DNA from 3 places in the Streptomyces sp. NPDC093097 genome. Region 3 is predicted to be linked to each of the others. Evidence: riboswitches for the same ligand, from Rfam matches in the RefSeq annotation. Region 3 holds a riboswitch; each other region holds the start of a gene.

Region 1 (3,515 bases), on a different contig from region 3:
TACGGGAAGATCATCTCAGCAGCCAGCTCGCCGGGGTAAGCAAAACCCGGCCACAGGCCATCAGTTCGACGGCCGCACACCGACCAGGCGCGCCACGTGCCTCCGGCACGGCACGGGATGACCACCGCAGCAGTGACCGATGCGCGACTCAAGGGGACTGGCTGAGATCTCGGAAGGACGTGCGCCTGGCCGCACCCACAGCCTTGATCCGCCGCACTTGCCGGCCAAGCTTGCGTACCCCGTGCTCCAGCAGATCAGCGTCTGTGGGGTGGTCGATATCGGCTTCGATCACCATGATGTCGATGCACGGCTTGCGGCATCGCAGCAGCTTGTCAGCAGCGTGGCGTTGAGCTGCTCGACGGTGTGCATCCGGCTGCGGCATCAGCTTGATCAAGGTGGTCGGGTGCGACCTAGGACGTCAGTGGGATCCGGCAGAACCGCCTCCAGCTCAAGGAGTCCGTCACCTCACGGCACAGCGTCTCGCATCCGAGCTGATAGCGGTGCTTGAGATATAGCAGCCGCACCGGCGTCTCGACCGGGATAGACGGCCGCCCCAGCCTTTCGGCGAGTACTACGCGCTGTGGGGCGACGAACCGCTCGTCGTCCAGATACGCGTCGATAGGCCGGCTATCAGGTGGAGCTGGGATCGTGGGAAGACCCTGGCCTTTGCGTCGTTCCATCGAGCCATGTCGCCGTTCATGGCGAACGGGCTGTGGAGGCGAGCCCGAGGTATGTCCAACGGTTCAGTATCTGGCGGTGAGTCGCCGATATAGGAGCTAGTACGGGAAAGGTGTCAAGGGTGAGGGGAGCGGATCATGGCCGTCATCGATGAGTGGCCGTTGGTGGACAACGTCATCGCCGGGCTCGGCTTCGGTGCCGTCATTGGCCTGGAGCGGCAGTAGCGGGCCAGGATGGCCGGGCTGCGGACGAATGCGCTGGTGGCCGCCGGGTCGGCGCTCTTCGTCCTGTTGTCCAACTACGGCTTCACCCAGGCCACCAGTACCGTCGGCTACGACGGTTCTCGGGTCGCGTCCCAGATCGTCTCCGGTATCGGCTTCCTCGGAGCCGGTGTCATCATCCGGGACGGGTTGAGCGTGCGCGGACTCAACACCGCGGCCACGCTGTGGTGTTCGGCAGCGGTGGGTCCCCTGGCCGGTACGGGTCTGTACGTCCTGGCGGGCCTCGGGACGGTCACCGTGTTGGGCGCCAACCTGCTGCTGCGGCCGCTGGGCCGGCGTTTGGACCGGGAGCCGCGCGGCGGCGCGGAGATCACCACCGACTACTACTTCGAGGCGGTGTGCAGAGAGCAGGAGGAGGCGCACATCAGGGCCCTGATCGTCCAGGCCCTCGCCGGGCCAGGCTTCCAGCTGCACTCGGTGTTCAGCCGCGACGCGCAGGCGGGGAAGGTCACGGTCGCCGCGGAGCTCACCACGGAGCGTCGTGATGACTCCCTTCTGGAAGCTGCCGTCAGCCGGCTGTCGTTGGAGCCTGCGGTCTCCGCGGTGAGCTGGACCGCGATCGGCCACTCGGACGAGAGCGAGGGCGACTTCCCTGCCGACGAGGCGCCCCACCGCCGGTTCCGACGCTTCTTCACCGGCTGGGGACGCGGGGGAGCACCACGGCGGTAGTCGCGTATCGGTGAACGCGTTCGTTGCACGGGCTCACGCGAGCTTTGGGACGTGTCCGACCTGCATGGGGAACGGGGTTTCGTCGGGGCCGTGTTCTGAGATTCGTGCATCGCTCTCGAGTGTCTGCTGCACGATGTGGACGGCCAGCGGGAGTATCAGGCGGGCGAGCAGGCCCGCGCCGGCGGCGTCGGCCGCGCCGGCGAGGAGGGGCCCTGCGTAGGTCAACACCCGCTGCAGGGTGGGGCGGAGCGAGTCGGAGCTGAGGTCGGGTAGGGCGAAGGTGAGGGTGAGGCAGGCGTTGGCAGCGTTCGGCCACGTCAGTTGGATGCGCACGGCGGTCTCCAAGCAGGACGTACCCGGTCGCGGACGGGCGCACGGACCACCGCACGGCGTGCCTGGGAACCCTGCAGGCAGGGTGGCAATGGGGTGGGCGTCGGTGGCGGTGTCAGCGACGGGTGGGTGCTGATGGGTGAGTTGGGCTGGAAGCGGGTTCCGGACTATGCCAGGGACTCAAGCCCCTCACCTCCTCGCGGCCTGGGCACTCGTGGGTGCCTGGTATGGGCCGAGGAGCCTCCGCGACGCGGGAAGGCACCTCTCTCGTCGCGGTTTCAGCACTGCGCGGCGTAATCCTGGCCGAGGTTGGCCGGGTAGCCACTTGGGCGCACCCCTTAATCCGGGGTGAGCTGTCCTGCCCCGGGGCGTCTCTCGACGTTTGGGGTCAGTGGCCTGTGTCCGCGCAGACGCCTCGCCCAACGAGGTGCTGTACGCATCGAGAATCACGAAGGCGCAGGGGTGCTGTCAAGACGCGTTTGGGGAAACTCGGAGCGGCGCAGGTTAACGCCAGTGGGCCGGTTTGAATGGAAACCGTGTCCTTACCTGGAACAGGAGATGTCATGAGTGAGAGCGCCCATATACCGCCTTCGTCCTCGTCGCTGCCGGCCGGAGGGTCCGGCCCGTTGGGAGCGGTGTGGGCGGTGTTGGACCGCGTGCCCGGTGCCCGCCTGGTGAGGGGTGCCGTGAACGGGACGTTGGACGTGGTCGGTTCGGTGTCTCCTCGGGCACGGCGGACCGCGGTGTATGCCGGTGCGGGCCTCCTGGGTGTGGCGGGGCTCGTCGAGTGGCCGGTTGCGGTGGCAGGTGCCGCGGCGGTGTGGCTGACGCAGCAGCGTCCCAAGAACGGTGGGGCGCACGCCGCGCCGACCGGTGAGCGGCAGGGTTCGTCTGTGGTTGCCGCCGCTTCCCCGAAGCGGGCGAAGGGCGCGTCAAAGAGCCCGTCATCCCAGGGGCGGCGGCGCGATGGTGCGGTGCCGATCGACGTCGAAGAGCCCTTGGGCCAGACGGCCGGCTGACGGCCGGACAGTAGTCGTCGGTTGCCCGGCCGTCCCGGGCGCAGTGTCCCTTCTCCGCACCTGGTCATGACGGGTGTGGACGTCTCATGAGAGTAGGACAGTGGTTCTGCGTTTGTTAACCGGCTTACCCGTGGCCGGTCTTGGGCCCGTACTCGCCCTTCCGGGACGGGCCGTGGCTCGTCTGGCTGAACCGGTCGACGTGCTGAGGCGCGGGACGGCCGAGCTGGCGTCGGCCGGTGTGCGCACTGCGGCGGACGGAGCGGCCGAGGCATCGGCGACGGCTGTGCGCGTGGCGCGGGTGGCCCGTAGCGCGCTTGTTCCCAGCGATGGTCGCTGGCGCGCCGGCAGCCGGCTCCAACTGCCGTTGCAGCCGCGCCCCGAAGCCACCGCCGCGCTGACGCTGGAGGAGGCCGCGCAGAAGGTAGCGGCCGCCTTGCTGGAGCAGCCTGACGTGCTTCTCGCCTACTGGGACAGCGGTCTGTCCCGGTTGGTGGTGCGGGTGACGGAGGAGGGTGTGGTCGGCGCGGTGGAGCGCCGG
Region 2 (3,515 bases), on a different contig from region 3:
CGTCTACAAGGAGGCCGGCTCGCTGTTGGACTGGGGCTTCGACCATGTCAACCACCCCAGCCCGGTCGCCGACGACACCGGCCCCGCTGAAGACACGCCCTAGCAGGCACCGGCCGGCCTCGCCGGCAAGCCGCCGGCACTTCGCGGTGCGTGTCCTACGGCTCTGCTCAGGCCAGAAGATTGCCGAGGAACAGGTAGGCGAAGCCGAAGTAGACGAACACGCCGATCAGGTCCATCACCGAGGTGATCAACGGTGCGCTGAGCGTGGCGGGGTCGGTGCCGATGCGGCGCGCGACAAAGGGGAGGAGGCCACCGATGACGCCGCCCAGGACGGTGCACACCAGCATGCTCAGGCCGACGGTGGCGAGGACGCCTGCGTCAAGTCCTCCCTTGGCGAAGTAGGCGAGGGCCACCTCCAGTATGGCGATCACCGCTCCGAGCCCCGCAGCCACACCGAGCTCTCGCCTCGTCACGAACCAGATGTCCCGCCACCCCGGGCGCAGTTGGCCCAGCGCCATGGAGCGGAGGACGAGAGTGGCGGCCTGGCTCCCGGTGTTGCCGCCCATGTCGACGATGGGGGCGATGAAGGCCGCCAGGACGATGACCTCTTGGAGCATGTCCTCCTGAGCTGCGACGAAGGTGCTGGTGACCAGGCCGAACACGGTGAGGATGCCGAGCCAGAACACCCGGACACCGAAGATCCGGCGCAGCGGTGACGCGCGCAGGTCGAGGTCGGGCCCGCCCAGGGCGGAGGTGCCGCCGTAGCGGGCGAGTTGGGTGGCGTCCTGCTCGTGGTCGATGTCCATGGCGTCGTCCACGGTGACGATGCCGATCATGCGGTTGTCCTCGTTGAGCACGGGGACGGCCAGCAGGTCGTACCGGCGGATGCACTCGGCGGCCTTCTCGTCAGGGTCGTCGGCGTGCACGGTGACGGGGTCGGGGCGCATCAGCTGGTCGACCGAGGCGTTGTCGGCAGCCAGGACGAGGTCACGCAGGGAGACGGTGCCGCGCAGATGGCCCGTGCCATCGAGGACGTAGACCACGTAGATGGTCTCCTTGTCCGGTGCCGTGGCGCGGACCGCGCGCAGGGCGTTGGCCACGGTCGTGCCCGCGGGGACGGTGGCGTACTGGGAGGTGACGGCCGCGCCCGCGGTGCCTTCCGGATAGCGCGCGAGGTGCAGCATGTCGTCGCGTTCGGCCTGGGCCAGGGACGGCAGCAGCCGGCGCTGTCCGTCCGGGCTGAGCCGGTTGTACAGGTCGGCCCGCTCGTCGGAGGGCAGCGCGGACACCAGCGGCACCACCGCGGCAGGCGGCATCTCGGCCAGGACGGCGTCCTGCTGCACGTCCGGAAGTTCAACGAACAGGCGGGCCTGGGCCTTGGCCGGAACCGGTGCCAGGAGGGCGGCCACCTGCTTCGGTGGGCTGTCGCGCAGGGCGTCGGCGACGTCGGCCGGCGGCGCGCTGCGCATCAGCCTTGCGAACGCGTCGGCATCGGGCCGGTCGAGTAGGGCACGGGCGTGGAAGACTATGTCCTCGCGGTTCATGAAAAGACCTTTTTCGAAATCATCCGCAGGGGCACCGAGCGAAATGGCGACATGCTCGGCCTACGTGTGGAGACGACTGCCATGTAGCGGGCAGCGCGGAAACCGGGAAGTGCCCGGTCAGAATTCTCGGCAGCCTCGACGGACTGCCGAGAACGGGTACCGGCGAGCGGTGATCAGCAGCTGGCCACAGGTGACGGCGTACTGGCGTAAGGCGAATCACCGCTCTGGGAACTGGCGGAGCCTTTTCGCATGTCGTCACCTCCTGCTGCTCAAGGCGCACGGGGGCGCCGCGGAAACACACGCGGAGGCGGATAGGGGCCCTCGTATGGAGCCCTGGCACCTCTCTCGACAGAGCTTTGGCACTGCACGGCGTGCCCGCTTTGCGGGAGCCACTTGGGCTCAACCCTTAGACCGGGAAGAGCTGTCCTGAACCGGGGCGTCTTTCGACGTTTGGGGTCAGTGGCCTATGTCCGTGCAGACGCCTCACCTAGCGAGGTGCATGCGTAAGGGACGCTACAAAGCGCGCAAGGAATCAGTCAAGTCCTCACCAAGATTAATGTGATCGAGGTGCGGAAATTCCGGTGGTCACAGGCGTGGCGTCACCGCCATCGGGGCTGGTGAGGCCGGGTGCCGGGGTGCCCGGGTAGCCGGGTCCGGCCCCTGGAATCAAATACAGCTCACCCTCGCGTGGCCCCGTCGGCGGTTTCGTCACTCGATTCCGTCGGCGGACGGGCGGACGTGACCCGAAGGCTTGGTCTTAAGTCCCCGAATAGACAGGACGAAAGTCCCTACTGACCTCCCGGGACAGAACTGAGACTTATCCAAACCTTTACCTCACCCGCGTGGATCCTTAAGTCCGCTCTCGCAGGAGGCCCTTCCCCATGCAGCATGAAACCGCGCCCAGTGTGCTGGCCTCCGGTGGGGGGCTGTCGGGCATAGAGGACGCCGTGAACCACGTCGTCCAGCCGGTCACTGATCTGGTCCACAAAGTCATCTTCTACGAGGTGGATATCGCCGGTGCCGGTATCCCTCTCATCGTGCTGTGGCTGCTGGTGGGAGGCGTGGTCTTCACCGCCTACCTCGGTGCGATCCAGTTCCGCGGCTTCAAGACCGCCTATGAGATCGTCAAACGGAGCGGCAAGGGCGCGGATGCCGACGCGCCCGGCGAAGTGACCCAGTTCCAGGCGCTGATGGCCGCGTGCGCCGGCACTGTCGGGCTCGGCAACATCGCCGGTGTCGCAGTGGCGGTGACCGTGGGCGGGCCCGGTGCCACCTTCTGGATGATCGTGTGCGGACTGCTCGGCATGGCGCTCAAGTTCGCTGAATGCACCCTGGGCGTGAAATACCGCGTCGTGCACGAGGACGGCAGTGTCTCCGGCGGACCCATGCACTACTTGCGCCGAGGTCTGGCCGACCGCGGGTATGCGGGCCTGGGCCGGGTGATGGCTGCCGTGTTCGCGCCGATCATCATCGTGTTCGGTCTGGCCGGCGGCAACATGTTCCAGGTGAACCAGACCCTCGCGCAGTTGCGCTCCGTGACCGGCGGCGAGGACGGTGTGCTCGGCAGCCCCGGTGCGGGGCTGGGTATCGGCCTGGCTATCGCCGCGGTCATCGGTCTGATTCTGCTGGGCGGCGCCAAACGGCTGGGAGCGGTGGTCGGCAAACTGGTCCCGGTCATGGCGATCGTGTACGTGGCGGGCTGCCTGGTGGTACTCGCCGCGAACGCGGGGGCCATGCCCGGTGCCGTCAGGCTCATCGTCACGGATGCCTTCAGCATGGAGGCGGGCGCCGGCGGCCTGATCGGCATCATGGTGGTGGGATTCACCCGCGCCGCCTTCTCCAACGAGGCCGGCCTGGGCTCGGCCCCGATCGTTCAGGCCGCCGCCAAGACCCGGCATCCCGCCTCCGGCGGCCTGGTCTCGATGCTCGGCCCGTTCATCGACACCGTCATCGTGTGCACGATGACCGCTC
Region 3 (3,515 bases):
GTCCCCGGGCAGGGCGAGCAGCCGTGCGGCCTCGTCGTTGACCAGCAGCAGACGGCCGTCGCCGTCGACGATGACCACGCCCTCCCGGACGGCGTGCAGCACCGCGTCGTGGTGTTCGTACATGCGGCTCATCTCGACCGGCCCCAGCCCGTGGGTCTGGCGCCGCAGCCTGGTGGTGATCACCCCGGTGGCGGCGGTGGCGAGCGCCAGCGTCGCGCCGCTGATCCCGAAGATCACCGGGAGATGGCCGGCGATGGCGCGGCTGACGCTCGCCACCTTCATCCCCGCGGACACCAGGCCCACCACCGAGCCGTGCGGATCGGTGACCGGGACCACGGCCTGCACCTCGTGGCCGAGCGGGCCGGTCACGTTCTCGATCTGCACCCGGCCGGCCAGCGCGGGACCGATGTTGCCGATGAACTGCTTGCCGATCTGCCCGGGCTGCGGGTGCGTGTACCGGACGCCATGGGTGTCGAGCACGACGATGAAGTCGACGCCCGCGCGGTTCCGGGCCGCCTCGGTGAGGGGCTGCAGCTCCTTCGCCGGATCGGGGGACCGCAGCGCGGCCGTGAGCCCGGGGGAGTGGGCGAAGGTCTCCGCGACGGCCACCGAGCGGCTGCGGGCCGCCTGCTCGGCGTCGTGCCGCGAGGTCAGCAGCAGCGCCGCCAGAGCGACCAGGACGATCAGCAGTCCCACGGTGAGCTGGAGCAGGAAGACTTGCCCCGCGACGCTCTGCGGGCGTCGTTCGGTCAGTGACCGTCCTCTTGTGCGCCGGTAGCGGCCGGACCCTGCGGCCATGCTGCTATTTCTAACACTCCCCGGGCGGGCCTGCCGCCCTGCTTGCCCCGTGCGGGCGCCTTCCGGCCGGCCCGCCTGCCGACGGGGCGAGCCCGCCCGTGGACGGACACCGGGCGGCCCACTACCCACAGTGACCGGGCGGCCCTTCGTGCTGAGCGCGCTCCGTCGCGTCGCGCCCGCCGGACGCCCGGGGCCGCGGCCGGTGCGGGGTGCCTGGCCGTGGCGGGCCCGCGCGGCGAGGCCGGCGGCCCGTGCGGGGGAGGGGAGCGGGCGGCTCGGGCCCGTTCCGTGGAGGCGTGGGCCCCGCCGGGGGCTCCCGGCGCATGACGGCGTGCCAGGAAACGACGATCAACTCCCGGACAATGAGGGGCAGTTGACCTGCGTGGAGGTCCAACCGTGCGGTGTGCGCGCCGGGTTCGTCGGTGTGTGCCGGCGTCAAGGTTCGGTCAAGTACTTGCGTCGATGCGCAAGTAGGTCGGTATGCTGCTGGACGTTCGAGAAATTCGAAGGCACCTCGTTCGGTGAGGCGTCTGCACGGACACAGGCCACTGACCCCACGACGTCGAGAGACGCCCAGGTTCAGGACAGGTCTCCCCGGATTAAGGGGTGACCCCAAGTGGCTGCCCCGGCAAGGGGATTACGCCGTGGAGTGCCAAAGCTCTGACGAGTTGGGGTGAGCCGGCCCATGCGGCCGGTCCGCTCCTTGACGTGTCCGTCATGGCGCCCTTGGCGCCCCGGCCGTGAGGAGGCGAGAGACATGGACGGCCATTGCAGTAGTCCGGGCCACAGTCGGCCCCGCATCCGCATGTCCTCGTTGACCTCCGGCACGCGATAACACCCCTCTTCCCCGCGCCCGCTTCCGCGCCCCGTAGCAGTCCGCACCGGTGCGGCTCCATGCCGCCCGGGCGCGGGCCGCCCGCCCGCGGAACGGTGCTGCCGCGTGCCCCGAACCTCCCCCAGACCGGGGGACCGGGAGGCTGTCATGACCGATCTGTCCACCACCACCGCCCCGCCCGCCCCGAAGCCCGCCTCCGCGGTCCTCGACGACGCGCACGTCGGCGACATCCGCGGTGCGCTCGGCACCATCAGGCACGACGACACCGCGCCCCGCCGCGGCCTGTCCGCCAAGCTCAAGACCCTGCTCGCGATCGTCGGCCCGGGCCTGATCGTGATGGTCGGCGACAACGACGCCGGCGCCTTCGGCACCTACACACAGGCCGGCCAGAACTACGGCACCAGCCTGCTGTGGACGCTGCTGCTGCTCGTGCCGGTGCTCTACGTCAACCAGGAGATGGTGCTCCGGCTGGGCGCCGTCACCGGGGTCGGGCACGCCCGGCTGATCCTGGAGCGGTTCGGGAAGTTCTGGGGCGCGTTCTCGGTCATCGACCTGTTCCTCCTCAACGCCCTCACCATCGTCACCGAGTTCATCGGCATCACCCTGGCGGTCGGCTACCTCGGGCTGCCGAAGGTGCCGAGCGTGCTGCTGGCGGCGGTGATCGTGGTGCTGGCCGCGTCGACCGGCTCGTTCCGCCGGTTCGAACGCACCGCCATCGCCCTGTGCGCCGGATCGCTGCTGCTGGTGCCGATCTACTTCCTGGTGCACCCGCCGGCCGCGCAGATGGCGCACGACTTCGTCGTCCCGGGCCTGCCGCAGCACTCCCAGCTCTCGGACGTGATGCTGCTGATCATCGCCATCGTGGGGACCACCGTCGCCCCGTGGCAGCTGTTCTTCCAGCAGTCCTACGTCATCGACAAGCGCATCACCCCGCGCTTCATGGGCTACGAGAAGGCCGACCTGTGGTTGGGTATCGTGGTGGTGGTGGTCGGCGCCGCCGCGATGATGGGCTTCTGCGCCGCCGCGTTCGCCGGGCACGGCGAGTTCGGCCACTTCACCGACGCCGAGGACGTGGCCGCCGGCCTCACGAAGTACGCCGGCCGCACCGCCGGGGTGCTGTTCGCCATCGCGCTGCTGGACGCCTCCATCATCGGCGCCTCCGCCGTCTCCCTGTCCACCGCCTACGCCATCGGCGACGTGATGGGCCTGAAGCACTCGCTGCACCGGGGCGTGCGGAGCGCCAAGGGCTTCTACGCCGTCTTCGCCGGGCTCATCCTGGCCGCCGCGGTCATCGTGGTCATCCCCGGCTCCCCGCTCGGCCTGCTCACCGAGGGCGTCCAGACCCTGGCCGGGGTGCTGCTGCCCTCCGCCTCGGTCTTCCTGCTGCTGCTCTGCAACGACAAGGCGGTACTCGGCCCGTGGGTCAACGGGCGGGCGATGAACGCCTTCACGTCCGTCGTCGTGGCCGTCCTGGTCGCCCTGTCCATCATCCTGACCGCCGCCGTGCTCTTCCCCCACATCAGCTCGGACGCGATCCTGGACATCATGGGCGTCTGCGGCGTCGCCGGCATCCTCGCCCTCGGTTACGCCGAGGCCCGCCGGCGCCGCAAGGGCTGGGCCCTGGCCACGCCCGTGGACCGCACGGGCAAGGAGGACTGGCGGATGCCGCCGCTCGACCACCTGCCCAAGCCGATCCTCTCCACCGGACGCAAGGTGGGCCTCACCGCCCTGCGGACCTACCTGCTGGCCGCCATGGTCCTGGTCGCCGTCCGCATCGTCCAACTCGCCCTGGGGCACTGAGCGCCACGGACCGCCTCCGGGGCGGCGCGCCCACCGACCGCCGCCCCGGAGGCCAGTCATCCGCACGGAGGTGAGTGCGTCA

What was found. A riboswitch is a leader RNA that binds a small molecule or an ion and turns the genes downstream of it on or off. The one in region 3 is predicted to bind magnesium.
Region 1: it holds a riboswitch for magnesium, as region 3 does, so the genes downstream of both, ACIQE0_RS10545 (hypothetical protein) here and ACIQE0_RS15540 (NRAMP family divalent metal transporter) in region 3, are expected to answer to the same signal.
Region 2: it holds a riboswitch for magnesium, as region 3 does, so the genes downstream of both, mgtE (magnesium transporter) here and ACIQE0_RS15540 (NRAMP family divalent metal transporter) in region 3, are expected to answer to the same signal.

What each region holds. Positions count from the first base shown of each region.
Region 1 is NZ_JBIVOW010000005.1:102,141-105,655, forward strand. Features, by position in the region: partial or broken gene ACIQE0_RS10535 (transposase) at 155-623, opposite strand; gene ACIQE0_RS10540 (MgtC/SapB family protein) at 912-1,628, shown strand; gene ACIQE0_RS10545 (hypothetical protein) at 1,662-1,961, opposite strand; M-box (ykoK) riboswitch at 2,214-2,392, opposite strand; gene ACIQE0_RS10550 (HAD-IC family P-type ATPase) at 3,078-3,515, shown strand, end outside.
Region 2 is NZ_JBIVOW010000001.1:317,821-321,335, forward strand. Features, by position in the region: gene ACIQE0_RS01280 (D-alanyl-D-alanine carboxypeptidase family protein) at 1-103, shown strand, start outside; gene mgtE (magnesium transporter) at 168-1,544, opposite strand; M-box (ykoK) riboswitch at 1,878-2,046, opposite strand; gene ACIQE0_RS01290 (alanine/glycine:cation symporter family protein) at 2,426-3,515, shown strand, end outside.
Region 3 is NZ_JBIVOW010000007.1:327,382-330,896, forward strand. Features, by position in the region: gene ACIQE0_RS15535 (SpoIIE family protein phosphatase) at 1-798, opposite strand, end outside; M-box (ykoK) riboswitch at 1,305-1,478, shown strand; gene ACIQE0_RS15540 (NRAMP family divalent metal transporter) at 1,781-3,433, shown strand; gene ACIQE0_RS15545 (hypothetical protein) at 3,515-3,515, shown strand, end outside.